2 regions of the Caldimonas taiwanensis NBRC 104434 genome follow, and region 1 is predicted to be linked to the other one. Evidence: riboswitches for the same ligand, from Rfam matches in the RefSeq annotation. Region 1 holds a riboswitch; the other holds the start of a gene.
The links. A riboswitch is a leader RNA that binds a small molecule or an ion and turns the genes downstream of it on or off. The one in region 1 is predicted to bind glycine.

Region 1 (9,916 bases):
CGCGGCGAAGCAGTCCGTCTGGGCGGCCTGCTCGGCCGCACCGGTGACCACCGTCAGACCCAGCGGCCGCGCGCGCGTGCGCACCACCTCCAAAGTCTGTGGCAGAACGTCTTCGGCAACGAAAAAGACGGTGCTCTTGCTCTTGCCCACCCGGGCGGCCAGCGTCATCGCTTCGGCGGCGGCGGTGGCCTCGTCCAGCATCGAGGCATTGGCAATGGCCATGCCCGTCAGGTCGCACACCATGGTCTGGAAGTTCACCAGAGCTTCCATGCGCCCTTGCGAAATCTCGGCCTGGTACGGGGTATACGCCGTGTACCACGCGGGGTTTTCCAGCACGTTGCGCAAAATGACCGCCGGCGTGTGCGTGTTGTAGTAGCCCTGGCCGATGTGGCTGCGCAGCACCCGGTTGCGCGCGGCGATGGCCTTGAGCTCCTCGAGGGCGCGAGCCTCCGGCACGGGTGCCGGCAGTTTCATCGGGGTGCTGCGGCGGATGCTGCTGGGCACCAAGGCATCCATCAGTGCTTCGCGGGAGGCTGCGCCGATGGCCGACAGCATGGCTCGTTCATCGGCGGCATCGATGCCGATGTGGCGGGCCACGAATTCATCGTGAGCTTCGAGGTCGCTCAAAGGGGTGAGGGCAGACATGAGCATGGCGTTGGGGCGAAGAAAGTCACGCGCCGGCGGTGCCTGCGCAGGCCGATGGCCGCCGGCGAAGGCAGCGCTCAGGTGTTTTTGAGGAGGGCGTCGTAGGCCGGCGCGTCCAACAGGGCATCGAACTCGGCCAAATCACTCAGCTTGATCTTGAAGAACCAGCCCTTACCCAGAGGATCGGAATTGGCCAGCGATGGATCGGCCCGCAGGTCCTCATTGACCTCGAGAACGCGACCGCTGACTGGCGCATAGACATCGGCGGCGGCCTTTACCGATTCCACCACACCAGCCACCTCGCCTTTCTTGAACTCGGCCCCCACGGCGGGCAGGTCGACGAAGACCACATCCCCCAGCGCATCCTGCGCATGGGCGGTGATGCCGACGGTGGCCACGCCTTCGTCGCCATCGAGTTCAATCCATTCATGGTCGGGGGTGTACTTGACGGTCATGCAGAACTCCTCGGAGGAATGAAATGGAGCAAGTGGATCAGCGGTGGTAGCGGTGCGGCACGAAGGGCAGGGGCGTCACGCGCATCGGGAGCGTCTTCTCACGCACCACGGCATGCACGATGGCGCCGGTGGCTGCATGGTTCACGGGCAAATAGCCCATCGCGATGGGCACGCCCAAGGTAGGACTGACGGTGCCGCTGGTGACGTGCCCGGCATTGTGCCGGGCCGCATCGAGCAGCTTGGCCCCTTCGCGCACCGGGGTCCGCTCCAGGCCCACCAGGCCCACGCGCTTGACCAAGGCCCCCTGAGCCAGTTGAGACTCGATCGTCTGGGCGCCGGGGTAGCCGCCGGCACGCGCGCCGCCAGGGCGGCGTACCTTCGAGATCGCCCAGCTCAGCGCGGCTTGCACCGGCGTGGTATGCGGGTCGATGTCGTGACCGTGCAGGCACAGACCCGCCTCCAGCCGCAAGGTGTCGCGCGCGCCCAGACCGGCCAGCTTCACCTCGGGCTGCATCAGCAGCACGCGGGCCAGGGCCTCGGCGTCCTCGGCCGCCACCGAAATTTCGAAACCGTCCTCGCCGGTGTAACCCGAGCGGGTCACATAGCAGGTCTTGCCAGCGAGTGTGAAATGATCGCCGGTCATGAAGCTCAGCCGCTGCACGTCGGCATTCACACGGGCCAGGGCCTCCACGGCCAGCGGGCCCTGCAGGGCCAGCAGGGCCCGGTCGGGCAGAGACTGCACCGTGCAGCGGTGACCGATATGGGTGTTCAGATGCGCCAGGTCGGCTTGCTTGTTGGCCGCGTTGACCACCAGCAGCAGATCGTGTTCCCGGCGCGTGATCATCAGGTCATCGAGGATGCCGCCGCTGGCATTGGTAAAGAAGCCATAGCGTTGCTTGCCCACGGGCAGATCGACCACGTCCACCGGGACCAGCGTTTCCAGGGCGCGGGCGGCCTCTTCCCCGGACAAACGAATCTGCCCCATGTGAGACACGTCGAACAAGGCTGCACTTTGCCGACAGTGCCGGTGCTCGGCGATGATGCCCTCGTACTGCACCGGCATCTCGTAGCCGGCAAAAGGCACCATGCGGGCGCCATGCTCTCGGTGCAGGGCATACAGGGGCGTGCGCAGCAGCGCGGGCGTCGAGACTTGGGCGGACATGGCGATCTCCTGGGGCTGTGATGCGAACCCGCCGTCCCGACAATCGGTCCGGCACGTGCTGCCCTCGCTGTCCGCTTTACCTGAGAGATTGGCCGCCTGGCTGTTTCAGCCGCAGCGGCTTGCCCCTTCGGTGGGCTGGGTGACCACGGTCGCCCAGCCTCTCTCCAGTGAGGAACGCCTCGTCCACGAGGCGCTTGTCAGTCCTGGGTGCCTGAGCGTTCGGGCTTGCGCCCTGCGCCTTCGGCGGCCCCACCAGGGGGCTCTCTCCTGACAGATGTCAGTGTAATTCACCCGACAGAAAAATGGCGGCCTTGGCGCCGCCATTTTTTCCGTGACTTGGTCGACGCGGGGGATCACATGCCCGCATAGTTGGGCCCACCACCACCTTCCGGTGTGACCCAAACGATGTTTTGCGTCGGATCCTTGATGTCGCAGGTTTTGCAGTGCACGCAGTTCTGAGCGTTGATCTGCAGCCGGTCGCTGCCGTCCTCGTTCTTGACGAACTCGTACACGCCAGCGGGGCAGTAACGGCTCTCGGGCCCGGCAAACCGCGCCAGGTTGATCGCAACCGGCACGCTGGAGTCCTTGAGCGTCAAATGAGCCGGTTGGTTTTCTTCATGGTTGGTGTTGCTCACGAACACCGAGGACAGCCGGTCGAACGTGAGCTTGCCATCCGGCTTGGGGTAGACGATCTTCTCGCACTGGTCGGCCGGCTTCAGATACACGTGGTCGGGCTGATCGCGATGCAAAGTCCAAGGGGGGCTCTGAATCCCCAGCTTGGGCAGCAACCACTGCTCCACGCCGGTCATCAGCTTGCCCACCAGCGGTCCCTTCTTGAACCAATGCTTGAAGTTGCGTGACTGCTGCAACTCCTCATACAACCAGCTCTTTTCGAAGGCTTCGGGGTAGGCGCTCAGCTCGTCGCCCGAACGCCCGGCCGTGACGGCCTCGAACACAGCCTCCGCGCACAGCATGCCGCTCTTGATGGCGGCATGGCTGCCCTTGATGCGCGCCGCGTTCAAATAGCCCGCATCGCAGCCCACCAAGGCGCCGCCAGGAAACACGGTCTTGGGCAGGGCTTGGGGTGTGCCGTTGTTGATGGCACGAGCGCCATAACTCAAGCGCTTGCCACCTTCGATGTGCGCGCGGATGGCCGGGTGCGTCTTCCAGCGCTGCATCTCCTCGAAGGGGCTGAGCCAGGGATTCTGATAATCCAGCCCGATCACGAAACCCAACGTGACCTTGTTGTCTTCGAGGTGATAAAGGAAACCCCCGCCGAAGGTCTGATCATCCATGGGCCAGCCGGCCGTATGCACCACCAGGCCCGGCTTGGCTTTGGCCGGGTCGATCTCCCACAACTCCTTGATGCCAATGGCATAGGTCTGCGGATCCTTGCCCTCGTCGAGCTTGTAGCGAGCGATGAGCTGCTTGCCCAGATGCCCGCGTGCGCCCTCGGCGAAGATGGTGTATTTGCCGAGCAGTTCCATCCCCAGCTGGAAATGATCCGTGGGCTTGCCATCCTTGCCGATGCCCATATTGCCGGTGGCCACGCCGCGCACGCGGCCTTGCTCGTCATACAGGACTTCGGCCGCGGGGAACCCTGGAAAGATTTCCACCCCTAGGCTTTCGGCTTGCTCGGCCATCCATTTGACCACCTTGCCCAGCGAGATGACATAGCACCCCTTGTTGTGGAAGTTGCGTGGCACGAAAAAGTCTGGAATGCGCGTGCTACCGCTCTCGGTGAGCGTGAGCACATCATCGGCGGTGACTGGCTGGTTCAGCGGTGCGCCCAGCTCCTTCCAGTTCGGAAACAGCTCGTTCATCGCGCGAGGATCCATCACCGCGCCCGACAGAATATGGGCCCCTGGCTCCGAGCCTTTCTCCAGCACCACGACCGATATGTCCTGGTTCTTCTGGGCGGCCAGCTGCTTGATCCGGATGGCCGTGGCCAGCCCTGCAGGGCCGGCACCGACGATCACGACGTCATATTCCATGGATTCGCGCGGGCCGTACTGCTCCAGGATCTCTTGCGCAGTCATCGTGTCTTCCTCTTTGAATGGATAGGGGGTCGCCTGGGGGGATGCCGACGCGTCCACCCCGCATGACCAGGATTCTATCGGGTTGCGGCGGAAAATCGAACGATCGTTCGATTCGATGCTCGACAGTGCACTCTAGCGCAGGCGCTCGAGGCGCCGCTGTCGGCCGTGCGACAGGCTTGGACCGGCCTCGGGGTCTCGTTATGCTTGGGGTTCCCGGGTTTCGAGCCCGTTTCACACATTTCCGAGAGGCCCGCATGAGTTACAGCATCGACTTATCCGGCCGTGTGGCCTTGATCACCGGCGCATCCAGCGGTTTGGGCGAACAGTTCGCCCGCACTCTGGCTCGCGCCGGGGCAGCCGTCGTGCTCGCGGGCCGTCGGGTCGAGCGGCTCAAAACCCTGCGCTCGGAGATCGAGGCCCTGGGAGGAGATGCCCATGTGGTGGGCATGGATGTCACGGACACCGACAGCATCCGGTCGGCCGTGGCCCATGCCGAGACCGAGGTGGGGGCGATCGATATCCTGGTCAACAATTCTGGCGTGAGCACCACTCAGAAGCTGGTGGATGTCACGCCCGAAGACTACGACTACGTCTTCGACACCAACACCCGCGGGGCCTTTTTCGTGGCTCAAGAGGTCGGCAAGCGCATGCTGGCTCGCGCGCGCGGTGCTGCGCCAGGCACCTTCATCGGCGGCCGCATCGTCAACATCGCGTCCATGGCGGGCCTGCGGGTGCTCGGCCAGATCGGCGTGTATTGCATGAGCAAAGCGGCCGTCATCCACATGACTCGTGCGATGGCCTTGGAGTGGGGCAAGTACGGCATCAACGTCAATGCCATTTGTCCCGGGTACATCGACACCGAGATCAACCACCATCACTGGCAGACCGAACAAGGTCAAAAACTCATCGCAATGCTGCCGCGCAAACGCCTCGGTGAGCCCAAAGACCTGGATGCTTTGCTCGTGATGCTCTGCTCCAACGAAAGCCATTTCATCAATGGGGCCGTGATCGCCGCTGATGACGGTTTCGCCCTCTAAAGGATCGGCTCGGACATGCGTATCGACATCCCCGAGCACAAAAAGCTCGTCCATGAGATGCTGATTCCTATCCGCTGGGGCGACATGGACGCCATGGGTCATGTCAACAATGCTGCGTACTTTCGCTATCTCGAAACAGTGCGCATCGATTGGTTGCATCGGCTGGGCGGCGCGCCCGACCCCCGCGGCACGGGGCCGGTCATCGTCAATGCCTTTTGCAACTTTTATCGCCAGATCACCTTTCCAGGCACGTTGCTGGCCCGTCACTACGTGGCCAATCCTGGTCGCAGCAGCGTGGACACCTTCATCACGCTCGAGCGTACCGACTGCCCCGGCCAGATCGATGCGGCCGGAGGCGCGACCCTGGTGTGGGTGGACTTCCCGCGGCAGACCTCGGTGCCGATGCCGGACTGGCTGAGGGCAGCCGTCAGCTGAAGTCATGCATGCCTGCGACTGCGGGCTGCCAGCGACTACCTTGGCTCAAGCGGCTGCAGGGCGGCGACGAACTGTTCTGTTGCGGCGCGCCAGGAATAGCGGCGGGCATATTCGTGCACCGCTTCGCGTGGCAAGGCCAACGCGCGCAGGCACGCCGCGCGCAGATCGGTGTCGAGCACGCCACCGGCAGACTGGCCTACCACGTCGATCGGCCCCGGCGCTGGAAATGCCGCCACCGGTGTCCCGCAGGCCATGGCCTCGGCCATCACCAATCCGAAGGTATCGGTCAGACTGGGAAAGACCAATACATCGGCCGTGCGGTACAGCTGGGCCAGCGTCGGACCATCGAGGATTCCGAACCAACGCACCCCGGGGTACTGACTTTGCAGCCTGGCGCGCAGCGGCCCATCACCGGCCACCCACTTTGCGCCAGGAAGGTCCAGCCTCAGAAAGGCGTCGATGTTCTTTTCCACCGCCAGACGCCCGACATACAAAAAGACCGGCGCGGGTCCGCGCGGCAGCCGTGGACCCTGCGGCGTGAACATTGATGAGTCGACCCCCCGAGACCAGAGTCTGGCGTGGACGAAGCCGCGGGCGCGCAAGTCGGCCACGATGGTCGGGGTGGGCGCCAGCGTGGCCACCCCGGCGTTGTGGAAACGACGCAGTGCCGCGTAAGTCCAAGCCGGCGGCAGGCGCAGGCGCGCATGCACATATTCCGGGAAACGGCTGTGATAGGCGGTCGTGAATGGCCACCCGCGGTCCCGCAGCACGGCCCGCGCCTGCCATCCCAGCGGACCCTCGGTGGCCAGGTGAATGCAGTCCGGGCTCAAGGCATCGATCACAGTGGCCATGCGGCGGCGGGAGATCCACGCCAGGCGGATCTGCGGGTCAGTGGGGCACGGCACGGTGGGAAGCCCCTGCGCCGACAACACCTCCACCTCATGACCCAGGGCCAGCAGCTCGCGCCGGGTCATTTTCAGCGTTCGCACCACGCCATTGACCTGTGGTTCCCAGGCATCCGTGACGATGAGGATCTTCATGCACGCTCCGCGACGACGGCGACTCGATTGGAGACCATCGCCGTTGCACTGTCGTGACAGCGCGCGGAAGGACGATGACAGAAAAACGGGGTTTAGCCCCCCATGAGCTTTTGCACCAGCTCCGGTGTGGTATTGGCCCGGTACTTGCGCAGCAAGCGCGCTCGATAGATGTCCACGGTGCGGTGGCTCACTCCTAGAGCTTTACCGATTTGCTTGCTGGTCTGCCCTTCGATCAACAACGCGGCCACCTCCCGTTCGCGGCCGGTCAGCTCCAGCGTGACAAGCCGTTTGGATGACAGATCCTCGAAGGTCCAGATGCCCGCCGCATGCGGCGTGTCCCGATGGAAGGCTCGGCCGCTCACGTGGCACCAAAACAGCTCGCCCCGGGGATCCCCTGGTGATCGCTTCATGATTCGTTCATCGGCATAGCGTCCGCTTGCCCCGAGAATGGGCTCGATGCGACGTCCGGTGCGCTCGAATTCGTCGCGGCTGGGATAGAGCACCAGGAACGATTGCCCGATCAGCGCTTCACGCGAGGTGCGGAACATCTCGGCCAGCGCGTGATTGCAATCGACGATGATGCGATGGCGTGACAGCACCAGACCGACGGGAGCCATCTCGAATGCGGCACGGTAATCGATGGACGCAAGTGCGGGCATCATCACAAGCTCGAGGAGACTGCTTAGGCGATTCTACGTATTCAGATACGTAGTACGCTGTGGATTTGTCCCAACCCCCTTGCGAAGGAGACTCGCATGAACAAGATCTATCCCAGTGCGGCCGACGCGCTCAAAGGGATCGTCAAGGACGGCCAAATGCTGGCTGTCGGCGGCTTTGGCCTGTGTGGTATTCCCGAGGCCCTGATCGACGCGTTGCAGGCCAGCGGTGTGAAGAACCTCACCGTGATCTCCAACAACGCTGGCGTGGACGGCTTCGGCTTGGGCAAGCTGCTGGCCACGCGGCAGATCAAAAAGATGATCTCCAGCTATGTGGGCGAGAACAAGGAATTCGAGCGCCAGTACCTCAGCGGCGAACTCGAGCTGGAGTTCACCCCGCAAGGAACGCTGGCCGAGAAGCTGCGCGCTGGCGGGGCCGGCATCCCGGCCTTCTTCACCCGCACGGGAGTGGGCACCGTGGTGGCCGAAGGCAAGGAGGTCCGGGAATTCGATGGCATCAAGTACGTGATGGAGCGCTCGCTGGTGCCTGACGTCTCGCTCGTCAAAGCCTATATTGCCGACAAATGCGGCAACCTCGTGTTCCGCAAAACCGCCCGCAATTTCAACCCCAACGTGGCCATGGCCGGCAAGATCACCGTGGTCGAGGTCGAAAAAATCGTCGAAACCGGTGAGCTCGATCCCGATCAGATTCACCTGCCGGGCATCTTCGTGCACCGCATCGTACTGAACGCCAACCCCGAAAAACGCATCGAGCAGCGCACCGTGCGCGCTGCTGCTTGAAGGAGACTGCACATGGCTTGGAATCGTGACGAGATGGCGGCGCGCGCCGCCCGTGAGCTGCGTGACGGCTACTACGTCAACCTGGGCATCGGTTTGCCCACCCTGGTGGCCAACCACGTGCCCGCTGGCATGGAGGTTTGGCTGCAAAGCGAGAACGGTCTGCTGGGGATCGGCCCATTCCCCACGGAAGACGAAGTCGATCCGGACCTCATCAATGCCGGCAAGCAGACCGTCACCACCCTGCCGGGCTCATCGTTCTTCTCCTCGGCCGACTCCTTCGCGATGATCCGGGGAGGCAAGATCAACCTGGCCATCCTTGGGGCCATGCAAGTCAGTGAAAAAGGCGATCTGGCCAACTGGATGATCCCCGGCAAGATGGTCAAGGGCATGGGTGGCGCCATGGATTTGGTCGCCGGCGTGGGCCGTGTGGTCGTGCTGATGGAGCACTGCGCCAAAAATGGTGAGCACAAGCTGCTCAAGCAGTGCACCCTCCCACTCACCGGCGTCGGGGTGGTCCACCGCGTCATCACCGACTTGTGCGTCCTCGACATCACGCCCCAGGGTTTTTGCTGTGTCGAGCTTGCCCCCGGCGTCACCGAAGACGAGGTGCGGATGAAGACCGGTGCGCCGGTGGAATTCGCACTGGCGGCTGCCTGAGTCGCGGCGTTGGCGCCGAGGTCATCGCAGGGGCCCTTTGGGGCCCCTCGGTCGTTCAAGGGGCGGACGCGCCCTCGTCCGAGGGCCGCCATTGACCATCGATCAACAGCTCATGCGGGCGAAACTGCGCTTTGTAAGCCATCTTGCGGCTGTCCCGGATCCAGTAGCCAAGATAGACATGAGCCAGGCCGAGTTGGCGCGTTTGATCGATCTGCCACAGCACGTTGTAGGTGCCGTAGCTGCAGCCAGGCTCCGGCTCATAAAAGGTGTATACCGCCGACAGCCCGTCATTGAGCACATCGAGGATGGACACCATCTTCAGCTGGCCAGTCTGCGGATGCCGAAACTCCACGAGCCGAGAGTTCACCCGACTTTGGAGCAGGAATTGCGTGTACTGGTCCACACTGTCGTGGTCCATGCCGCCGCCGCTGTGACGGCCCGATTGGTAGCGCAGATAAAGCTGATAATGCTCCGGCACGAAACACAGTCGCAACACGCGCACTTCTAGCGAGGCGTGTTGACGCAGAGCCCGACGCTGACTGCGATTGGGTTGAAAGCGTTGCACCGGGATGCGCAGCGGCACGCAGGCACGGCAGCCGTCACAGTAAGGGCGGTAAGTGAACATCCCACTGCGGCGGAACCCCCGGGCCACCAGATCGGAATACGTATCGGTATGGATCAAGTGACTGGGCGTGGCCACTTGCGAGCGTGCCGACCTTCCCGGCAGATAGCTGCAAGGGTAAGGTGCAGTCGCATAGAACTGGAGCGACGCGAGCGGAAGTTCTTTGGGATGCGTCATGCGGACGGTGCGGACTGTGTCGAGGAAGGCACGCTCACGAGGTTGGCACGGTGCGGCAGGGCCTGCAGCTGATCCCACAGTTGCGGCTCGAAAGTCCAGCTGGCGGGAGCGGGCAAGGCGATGGCGCGCCGCACATGGGCCAGAAAACGAGCCCGCGGCACCTCATGTGCGCCCAGTGACGCCAAATGGT
Region 2 (9,916 bases), on a different contig from region 1:
TCGACCTAAGCATGAGGTGGCCTGGCAATCAAGCCGCCTGGACTGCCTGCAGCGGCACGGCCGCAGCATGCAGCCAAAGCATCGTGATCTCACGATGCGTGACTCACCCCAGATCCTCCCCGCCGGCACCCACCACCCGTGTGTTGCCCAAGCCCAGCAGCTCGCGGGCTTCGCGCAGCAGCGGCATCACCTCGTGCAGCTTGCGCTGGCGACGTGAGCGCAGCAAATAGCGCTCGATGTCGAACACCAAGTCCCCCAACTCACCCAGGGTCTCGCAGCGCTCCAGGCGCGCCGGCACACGCGAGGTGAAAGGCGGCGGCTCGCGTTGGATCACGGTGCGCAGCAAGGCCCGCACCTGCTCGTGCAAGGCCATCTCCGACGGCGTGGGCCCCCCTCGGGCGCCTTTTCGATCTCGGTGAGCACCGGCAGCTCGAGCGGCGCATCCAGCCGGACCGGGGGGGGAAGCGGCGCAGCCCCCCGGCGCGATGACCGCAGCGCCCCGACCGGCCCACGACCACGCGCTGGCGCCAAAGCCTTTGGCGCCGGTGGGAGCGACGGTGGAAGCGACGGTGGAGCCTCGGACATGAAACCGGCCGTCTCGGCCAGGGCACGGGCCAAAGGGCCTTGGGGACATGGCGGCGCTGCCGGTGCAGCTGCAGACCCGCCCTGTGTCTGTGGCGCTGGCGCAGATGCGGGTGCCGGTGCGGGCACACTCACCGCTTGCGGCATGCCCTCGGGCTCGGGCGCCTCCGGCGCTGGTGCCGCCGCCGGCGGGCTGGACAGCTCCACCAGACCCAGCCGCAGCAAGTCGTCGAAATGCTGCGGGCTGGCCCCGGCCTTCTGTGCCATGCTCAGCACCTCGGCCAAAGACCGCGTCCCATCGACCAGCCACAACACCGTGCGGTGGCGTTGGCTGAGCCGATGCACACGATGACGCAACTCCTCGTGGCCGAGGGCGGTCTTGAGGGGTATGGCCGGTGAGCTCATCGCCGAAACGAAGCGCGGGCTCACATTGTGGCGCAGCCAGCCGCATCGTGCCGAGCAACGACACGACTTGCGCCCCCAGCCTCGGTGGAAAGTCACGGTCGTGGTCGCAAGGGGCCTTCGGGGTTACAGTCGGCCCTGAGCCGATGCCTTGCATTCGTCGCGCCTCACCTGTCCCATCCGATCCCAAGACCTGCCATGACCTACCCGCACACCCAACTCTTCATCGCCGGCCAGTGGTGCGATGCGGCCGACGGCCGCACGCTGCCGGTCTACAACCCGGCCACGGGCCAGGAAATCGGCCGCGTGGCCCATGCCTCGGTGGCCGATCTGGACCGCGCCCTGCAGGCCGCCCAGGCCGGCTTCGAGGTCTGGCGCGACATGGCGCCGGCCGAGCGGGCGAAGATCATGCGCCGCGCCGCCGCGCTGATCCGCGAGCGCGCCAACGAGATCGCCCCGTTGATCACCCAAGAGCAAGGCAAGCCTCTGGCCGAAGCCAAGGCCGAGACCTTGGCCGCGGCCGATCTCACCGAATGGTTCGCCGACGAGGGCTTGCGGGTCTATGGCCGCCTCGTGCCCTCGCGCGGCAAGCCGGAGCTGCGCCAAATGGTGCTCAAGGACCCGGTGGGCCCGGTGGCGGCCTTCACGCCGTGGAATTTCCCGATCAACCAGGTCGTGCGCAAAGTCGGCCCGGCGTTGGCTGCCGGCTGCTCGATGCTGGTGAAAGCCGCCGAGGAAACTCCCGCCGGCCCGGCCGCCTACATCCGCGCCTTCGCCGACGCCGGCCTGCCGCCAGGGGTCTTGGGCCTGGTCTATGGCCAGCCGGCCGAGATTTCGAGCCATTTGATCCCGCACCCGATCATCCGCAAGATCACTTTCACCGGCTCGACGCCGGTGGGCAAGCAACTGGCCGCCCTGGCCGGTCAGCACATGAAGCGCGTGACCATGGAGTTGGGCGGACATGCGCCGGTGATCGTCTGCGAAGACGCCGACCTGGAACTGGCCGTGCGCGTCAGTGCGGCAGCCAAGTTCCGCAATGCTGGCCAAGTGTGCATCTCGCCCACGCGCTTTTTGGTGCATGAGCGCCTGCGCGACGACTTTGCGCAGGCGCTGGCGCAACATGCGCAAAGTCTCAAGGTGGGCGACGGCCTGGCCGAAGGCACGCAGATGGGCCCGCTGGCCAACCCGCGACGCCTGGCCGCCATGGCCGAGCTCACGCAAGACGCCGTGCGCAAGGGAGCCACCGTGCTGGCCGGGGGCGAGCGCATCGGCCACAGCGGCAATTTCTGGCAGCCCACCATCCTGGCCGATGTGCCTGTCGATGCGCGCGTCTTCAACGACGAGCCCTTCGGGCCGGTGGCGGCGATCCGCTCGTTCAAGACGCTGGACGAAGCCATTGCCGAGGCCAACCGCCTGCCCTATGGTCTGGCCGCCTATGCCTTCACGCGCTCGCTGAAGAACGCGGACTTGCTCGCGCGCCGCATCGAGGTCGGCATGCTGTGGATCAACATGCCGGCCATGCCCTCGGCGGAAATGCCCTTCGGCGGGGTCAAGGACTCGGGCTATGGCTCCGAGGGCGGCCCCGAGGCGTTGGAAGCCTACCTCAACGTGCGTTCCGTGGCCGTGATGAACGTCTGAGAAACCTGCTCGGCACCGGACGGAGGCCGGGCGTCTTGCGTGCTGCAGCCGTCCGGCGCACGCAGGCCTTCGGGCAACTGGGCTTGCACCTGAGACCAAAAGAGGGCGGCGCGCGCCTCGCCCGCTTGGCGGGCGACGCACGCCCGGGCCAGCTGCATCCAGGACCACAGCGAGGGCTCGTCATGCACCGCGCGCACCGCATCGCGCAGGCTGGGCTCGTGATCGGGCGCCATCAGTATGGCCAACTCCAGCGCATAGATCTTGGCCAGGTGCAAGGAGCGCGGTCGTGGCCGAGGAGCGCCGGGTTTTTTCGGCACGGGCGGAGGTGCGACCACCCATTCGGCCAGCCCCAGGGCGACCAAGTCGCGCACCTGGTCCTCTTTGAGCCCCAGGCTCTCGATGATCGGCGCCAAGGCCGCCAGGCTTCGGCGGCCGTCGAGCATGACCAACAACTGCCGTTGCGCCCAAGTCCCGGGAAACGATGTGCCCTGCAAGACGGCGCGTCCCCGAGCCGTCTTGCGCAGGATGCCATGTGTCGGCCCACCCGACATGCTTTGCCTCCAGCCATGTGATGCGTGTGGTGATGCCTGCGCCCCCACGCCATCGCGGCGCAGTGTGCCCAGGGCTTACGACAAGGACGTGACAGGCCCGCAGCGCCGCGCCGACACCGGCACGGCGACGGGATCGGGCCATGCTCGTCGAACCAGGTCGGCCACGCACTGCGCCGTGGCGGCCGACAGCGTCCAGCCCAGGTGGCCATGGCCGGTGTTGTAGAACACGCGCGGATGCCGGCCGCGGCCCACGCGGGGCATCATGTCGGGCATCATCGGTCGCAGTCCGGCCCAGGGCACCACGCTGCGAGTGGACACCCCCGGAAAACAGCGCTGCACCCAGTCCACCAACGGTCGGATGCGATCGGCGCGGATGTCGCGGTTCTCACCGTCGAACTCGGCCGTGCCAGCCACGCGCAAGCGGTCCGCGCCCAATCGGCTGGTCACGATCTTGGTCTCGTCGTCGAGCAGGCTGACCGTGGGCGCAGCGGCCTGGCTGGCCTCGTCGAGCAGGTTGACGGTGATCGAATAGCCCTTCACCGGATAGACATTGACCCGGTCGCCCAGCTGCGCGGCCAAGGCCCGGCTGGCCACGCCGGCACACACCACCACGCCATCGAAGCGCAGCGTCTGCTCGCCCTCGGGACCGGCCAGCCTCATGTGCACGCCATCGTCGCGGGCGTGCAGCCGCCGCACCTCCCATCCGTACAGGCCGCGCACGCCGCGGCGCTGCGCGGCTTCGGCCAGGCCGTGGGTGAACTTGTGGATGTCGCCGGTGGTGTCGCTGTCGGTATACCAACCGCCAAAGTATCGGCCGGCCAGGGTCGGGACGATGGCCCGGATTTCCTCGGGCGTGACTGCGCGGCGCTGCAGACCGCCGGCGGCCAGCAAGGCCGAAACCCGCCGCGCATGCTCGAAGCCCGCCCGATCACGATAGATGTGCAGAATGCCCTCGCGTCGGTGATCGAATTCGATGCCCTCTTCATCGGCCCAGGCATACAGAGGCTCCCGTGCGGCAATCGCCAGGCGCACCGTCTCGATCGTGTGACGACGGTAATGCGCCATGCTGGCCAGGAATTGCACAAACCAGCTCAGCTGGTGCCAGCTCGGCCGCGGATGCACCAGCAAGGGCGCGTCGGCCTTCAGCATCCATTTCAGGCCTTTCCACACCGTGGAGGCATGGTTCCACACTTCGGCATTGGAGGCAGACAACTGCCCGCCGTTGGCATAAGAGGTTTCCATCGCGGCATAGCGATGCCGCTCGACCAAGGTCACGGACAAGCCGCGGCGGGCCAGGGCATAGGCGGTGGTGACGCCGGTGATGCCGGCGCCGATGATGGCAATCGAAGGCATGAGAGCTCCTCTCAGGCAAAGCCACGCGTCGAGGCGGGAAGCCCAGGCCACGTGCCGCAGCCTGGACGCCCCCTCTGTTGCGGACCTGAGAGATTCACGGAGGCGCGCGAGGCTCCCGCTTGCTCCTTCGGTGCTGGCCGGCGACGCGAACGGCCGGCAGCTCTTCAGAGTCGGTGGGCGATGCCGGTCCTGGGGCCTGAGAGTTTCCGGGGCGGTTGCTCCTTCGGCGCCGCCTGGGCATGTGCACAGGCAGGCTCTCCCGACATCACCATGGCTGCCTTCGGGCGGCCACCCTTGGATTGTGCCCGAAACCTTGGGTTGGGCTGCGGGCATCGGAGCGTCCGGACATTCACCGGGCTTCGATTCTCGGACAATCCGCCGCGCGCCCGACGAAGACTTCCCGAGGAATGCCATGCGTTTGCCACGCTCCAGACTGTTCGAGCGGCTGCAGGACGCCCAGCTCGCCCAGGCGGCCGCCAGCCTGAGTTTCACCACCTTGCTGTCGCTGGTGCCACTGCTGGCCGTGGGATTTGCGCTGTTCACGCTGGTGCCTGCCTTGCGTCCGTTTCGGCGTACGCTCGAAGGGCTGTGGTTGCCGCATCTGCTGCCAGCGGACCTTGCGCAGCCCGTGCTGAGATACCTCGGCCGCTTTGCCGACAATGCCCATGGGCTGAGCTGGAGCGGCGCGGCCTTGCTGCTGGTGGCCGCGCTGGCCATGATGTTCACGGTGGAGACCGCGCTGAACCGGATCTGGCAGGTGCGCCAAGGCCGCCCCTGGCGCTGTACCTGCCCCTGCTGGCCGCCGGCCCGCTGGTGCTGGGGTGGAGTCTGTGGGCCACCTCGCGGGCCTTGGCCCTGTCTCAAGGCCTGCTGAGCCCGTGGCCGCCGGCGGTCGAGGTGTTGTGGACCTTGGGTCCGGCTGCGCTCAGCCTGGCGATGCTGTTCTTGCTGTTCTACCTGGTGCCCCATGCCCCGGTGCGCTGGCACGAGGCGCTGCTGGGCGGCTTGCTCGGCGCCGCCGGGCTCGAAGCCGGCAAACAGGCTTTCGCGACCTACGTGCTGGCGCTTCCCACGTACCGCACCTTGTACGGCAGCTTTGCCGTGTTCCCGGTGTTCCTGCTGTGGATCTATTACTCCTGGGCCGTCACCTTGGCCGCCGCGGTGGTGACCGCGCATCTGGGGTCCCTGCGCGCGGCACGCGGCCGGGGCAGCGGCCGCGCCGCAAGGCCTGAGCGATCTCGGGCTTAGGGCCTTGCCGCCGTCTCACACGTCGATGTTCGCCGCCCGCAACGCATTGCTTTCGATGAACTCGCGCCGCGGCTCCACCTCATCGCCCATCAGCATCGTGAACACTCGGTCGGCTTCGATCGCGTCTTCGATCTGCACGCGCAACAAGCGGCGCACCTTGGGGTCCATCGTGGTTTCCCAGAGCTGTTCGGGGTTCATCTCGCCCAGGCCCTTGTAGCGCTGGCGTGTGACGCTGTTTTCAGCCTGCTGCATCAGCCAAGCCATGGCCTGGCGGAAGTCGCTGACCTGGGCTTCTTTCTGCTTGTCGCCTTCGCCCTTGCGCACGATGGCATTGGGGCCCACCAAGCCTTTGAACATGCGGCCGGCAGTGCTCAACGCTTCGTAGTCGGCGCCATGCACGAAGTCGGCACTGATGACCGTGGTCTTGAGATTGCCATGGTGTCGCCGGCTGATGCGCAACATCTGCTTGTCGGTGCGTTCGTCGTACACGGCCTCGACCTCGGCATCGTGCAATGCGGCCTTCAGTGCCGCTGCCGAGGCGTGCGCCTGCTCGGCCGTGTCCAGTTGCAGCTCCAAGCCATCGGCCAGCGCGCGCAAGGCTTCCACATCCATCCAATTGGCCAGACGGTCGATCACGTTGTTGGCCAGCACGTACTGACGCGCCAAGGCTTCGAGCGCCTCGCCTTCGAGCACCGTGCCATCGATGCCCGTTTCCAAGCGGGCATCCTTCAGCGCCACGCGCAGCAAGTAGGCGTCGAGCTCGTGGGCATCCTTGAGGTACTGCTCTTCCTTGCCCGACTTGACTTTGTACAGCGGCGGCTGGGCGATGTAGATGTGGCCACGCTCGACCAGCTCGGGCATCTGGCGGTAGAAGAAGGTCAGCAACAGGGTGCGGATATGGGCCCCGTCCACGTCCGCGTCGGTCATGATGATGATGCGGTGATAGCGCAGCTTGTCGGGATTGAAATCGTCTTTGCCGATCCCGGTGCCCAAGGCGGTGATCAAGGTGATGATTTCGTTGCTGGACAACAGCTTTTCGTAGCGCGCCTTCTCCACGTTCAGGATCTTGCCGCGCAGCGGCAAGATGGCCTGGAACTTTCGATCGCGCCCTTGCTTGGCGCTGCCGCCGGCCGAATCCCCCTCGACGATGTAGATCTCGCTGAGCGCGGGGTCTTTTTCCTGGCAGTCGGCCAGCTTGCCCGGCAGACCGAGTCCATCGAGCACGCCCTTGCGGCGGGTCATTTCACGCGCCTTGCGCGCGGCTTCGCGGGCGCGAGCGGCCTCGACGATCTTGCCGCAGATGATCTTGGCATCGGTGGGGTTCTCCAGCAACCAATCGGTGAGTTTGCTGGAGACGATTTCTTCCACCGGCCCACGCACTTCGCTGGAGACCAGCTTGTCTTTGGTTTGGCTGGAAAACTTCGGCTCGGGCACTTTGACACTGATCACGCAGGCCAGGCCTTCGCGCATGTCGTCGCCGGTGATTTCGACTTTGGCCTTCTTGGCCAGTTCGTTGTCTTCGATGTACTTGTTGATCACCCGCGTCATCGCCGCACGCAAGCCGGTGAGGTGGGTACCGCCATCACGCTGCGGGATGTTGTTGGTGAAGCACAGGACGTTTTCGCTGTAGCCATCGTTCCACTGCATGGCCACTTCGACACCGATGGTGGTGCCTTGCTCGCTGAGCTTCTCCCCCACGGCATGGAAGACATTGGGGTGCAAGACCCTCTTGCCCTGATTGATGAAGTCGACGAAGCCCTTGACCCCGCCAGAAAACGCAAAGTTGTCCTCCTTGTTGTGGCGTTCGTCGACCAGACGGATCTTCACGCCGTTGTTCAGGAAGGACAGCTCGCGCAATCGCTTGGCCAGAATGTCGTAGTGGAAATCGTTGTTCTGCTGAAAGATCTCGTCATCGGGCAGAAAGTGCACTTCGGTGCCGCGCTTGTCGGTCTCGCCAATGATCTTCATGGGACTGACGGCCACACCGTCGCGCATCTCGATCAGGCGGTCTTGGGGCACGCCCTTGCGAAACTCCATGAAGTGCACCTTGCCGTCGCGCCGTACCGTCAGGCGCAGCCATTTGGACAAGGCGTTCACGCAGGAGACACCCACGCCATGCAGCCCCCCCGAGACCTTGTAGCTGTTCTGGTTGAACTTGCCACCGGCATGCAGCTCGGTCAAGGCAATCTCGGCAGCCGAGCGCTTGGGCTCGTGCTTGTCGTCCATCTTCACGCCAGTGGGAATGCCACGGCCATTGTCGATCACGGAGATCGAGTTGTCGGTGTGGATGGTGACGACGATGTCATCGCAATGCCCTGCCAAGGCTTCGTCGATGGAGTTGTCCACCACTTCGAACACCAGGTGGTGCAAGCCCGTGCCATCGGAGGTGTCGCCAATGTACATGCCAGGGCGTTTGCGCACGGCCTCCAGGCCTTCGAGGATCTGGATGCTGTTTTCGCCATAGCCGCCTGCGTCCACAGGCGTGGAGGAAGGTTCTTGGCTCGAGGTCGGGTCAGACATGAGGAAACTCTTTTCAAACATGCATGCCCGCTCATGGCGGGCATTGGGAGATAAGGGTCCAACGAGGAATGGGCCGATCGGGCCTCAGATCCTCATGGGCATCACGACGTACTTGAAGCCGTCGTCGTCAGGGATGGTGATCAACGCGCTGGAGTTGGCGTCCTGCAGATCGACTCTCACCATGTCTTGGCTCATGTTGGCCAGGACATCGACCAGGTAAGTCACATTGAAGCCGATTTCGATGGTGTCGCCACCGTAGTCGATTTCGATGTCCTCCTTGGCTTCTTCCTGCTCGGCATTGCTTGCGGCAATGCGCAGCAGGCCCGGCTCGATGTTCAGGCGCACGCCCTTGAACTTCTCGCTGGTGAGGATGGCCGCTCGTTGCAGGCTGGCCAGCAGCGCGGCGCGACCCAGCACGACGCTGTTCTTGTGGTTTTTGGGAATGACGCGGTTGTAGTCGGGGAACTTGCCTTCAACCAGCTTGGTGACGAATTCCATGCCCGAGAAAAGGAACTTGGCCTGGTTGCCGGCAAAGCGCATCTCGATGGGCGTGTCTTCGTCTTTGAGCAGGCGTTGCAATTCCAGCACGGTCTTGCGCGGCAGGATGACTTCCTGACGCGGCATCTCCACCTCCAGCGTGGCCTGGGCCAGGGCCAGGCGGTGACCGTCGGTGGCCACGAGCGTGAGCTGCCGGCCTTCGGCCACGAACAGGATGCCATTGAGGTAGTAGCGGATGTCGTGCACCGCCATGGCGAAGTGCACCCGCCCGATCAGGGTTTTGAGTGTTTTCTGCGGCACGCTGAAGCTGGGGCCGAAATCGGCGGCTTCTTGCACCAGCGGAAAGTCTTCGGCCGGCAGCGTTTGCAGCGTGAAGCGGCTCTTACCGCCGGTCAAGGTGAGCTTGTTCTGTTGGGCTGACAGCGACACCACTTGCTCGGCCGGCAAGGAGCGCAGGATGTCGATCAACTTGCGCGCCCCCACCGAGGTGCTGAAGTCGCCCGCATCGCCCTGCAGTTCGGCCGTGGTGCGCACCTGGATTTCCAGGTCACTGGTGGTGAACTCGACCAGCGCCCCGGTCTTGCGAATCAGCACATTGGCCAGGATGGGCAGGGTGTGGCGACGCTCCACGATGCCGGCCACGGCCTGCAAAGCGCTGAGCACTTGGTCCTGGGGTGCTTTCAACACAATCATGTGAACCTCTTGAGGTGGTAGCCGTAGTAGGGGGCCGGTTTTTTTGTGGAAAACGCTATTTTGTCTTGTTCGATCAAGGCTTTGGAGCGGGGACAAGCCTGTGGCTTGCCGTCGGGGAACGACGCGGGCGAAGTGACAACAACTTCGCGCAGACACGCCAGCCTGTGGACAACACAGGGCTTGTTCGAAACTTGTCCCCAGCTTTGTGCTTTGACAACAGTGTTCCCCTTGTGGCAGTCGAACGGAAAAAAAGGAGGGTGGGCGCTCAGCCCTTGAGGGTCTGCTCCAGCACGTGCAACTGCTGGTTCAGTTCGGTGTTCTTGCTGCGCTCGCTGCCGATCTTGCGCACGGCATGCAGCACGGTGGTGTGGTCGCGCCCGCCAAAGAGCTCGCCGATCTCGGGCAGGCTCTTTTGCGTGAGTTCCTTGGCC

Region 2: linked by a shared signal. The riboswitch ahead of CTA01S_RS00175 (D-amino acid dehydrogenase) and the one ahead of gcvT (glycine cleavage system aminomethyltransferase GcvT) in region 1 are both predicted to bind glycine.

What each region holds. Positions count from the first base shown of each region.
Region 1 covers NZ_BCWK01000030.1:4,871-14,786, forward strand. Annotated here, with positions in the region: gene gcvP (aminomethyl-transferring glycine dehydrogenase) at 1-651, opposite strand, end outside; gene gcvH (glycine cleavage system protein GcvH) at 723-1,100, opposite strand; gene gcvT (glycine cleavage system aminomethyltransferase GcvT) at 1,138-2,262, opposite strand; glycine riboswitch at 2,320-2,440, opposite strand; glycine riboswitch at 2,451-2,542, opposite strand; gene CTA01S_RS15225 (electron transfer flavoprotein-ubiquinone oxidoreductase) at 2,616-4,301, opposite strand; gene CTA01S_RS15230 (SDR family oxidoreductase) at 4,556-5,338, shown strand; gene CTA01S_RS15235 (acyl-CoA thioesterase) at 5,354-5,773, shown strand; gene CTA01S_RS15240 (glycosyltransferase family 4 protein) at 5,809-6,813, opposite strand; gene CTA01S_RS15245 (LuxR C-terminal-related transcriptional regulator) at 6,906-7,475, opposite strand; gene CTA01S_RS15250 (CoA transferase subunit A) at 7,569-8,270, shown strand; gene CTA01S_RS15255 (3-oxoacid CoA-transferase subunit B) at 8,283-8,927, shown strand; gene CTA01S_RS15260 (arginyltransferase) at 8,983-9,726, opposite strand; gene aat (leucyl/phenylalanyl-tRNA--protein transferase) at 9,723-9,916, opposite strand, start outside.
Region 2 covers NZ_BCWK01000001.1:27,418-37,333, forward strand. Annotated here, with positions in the region: gene CTA01S_RS00155 (hypothetical protein) at 104-373, opposite strand; gene CTA01S_RS00165 (NAD-dependent succinate-semialdehyde dehydrogenase) at 1,183-2,622, shown strand; gene CTA01S_RS00170 (hypothetical protein) at 2,583-3,173, opposite strand; gene CTA01S_RS00175 (D-amino acid dehydrogenase) at 3,249-4,526, opposite strand; glycine riboswitch at 4,591-4,700, opposite strand; glycine riboswitch at 4,701-4,798, opposite strand; partial or broken gene CTA01S_RS16560 (YihY family inner membrane protein) at 4,939-5,774, shown strand; gene gyrB (DNA topoisomerase (ATP-hydrolyzing) subunit B) at 5,790-8,294, opposite strand; gene dnaN (DNA polymerase III subunit beta) at 8,379-9,485, opposite strand; gene dnaA (chromosomal replication initiator protein DnaA) at 9,751-9,916, opposite strand, start outside.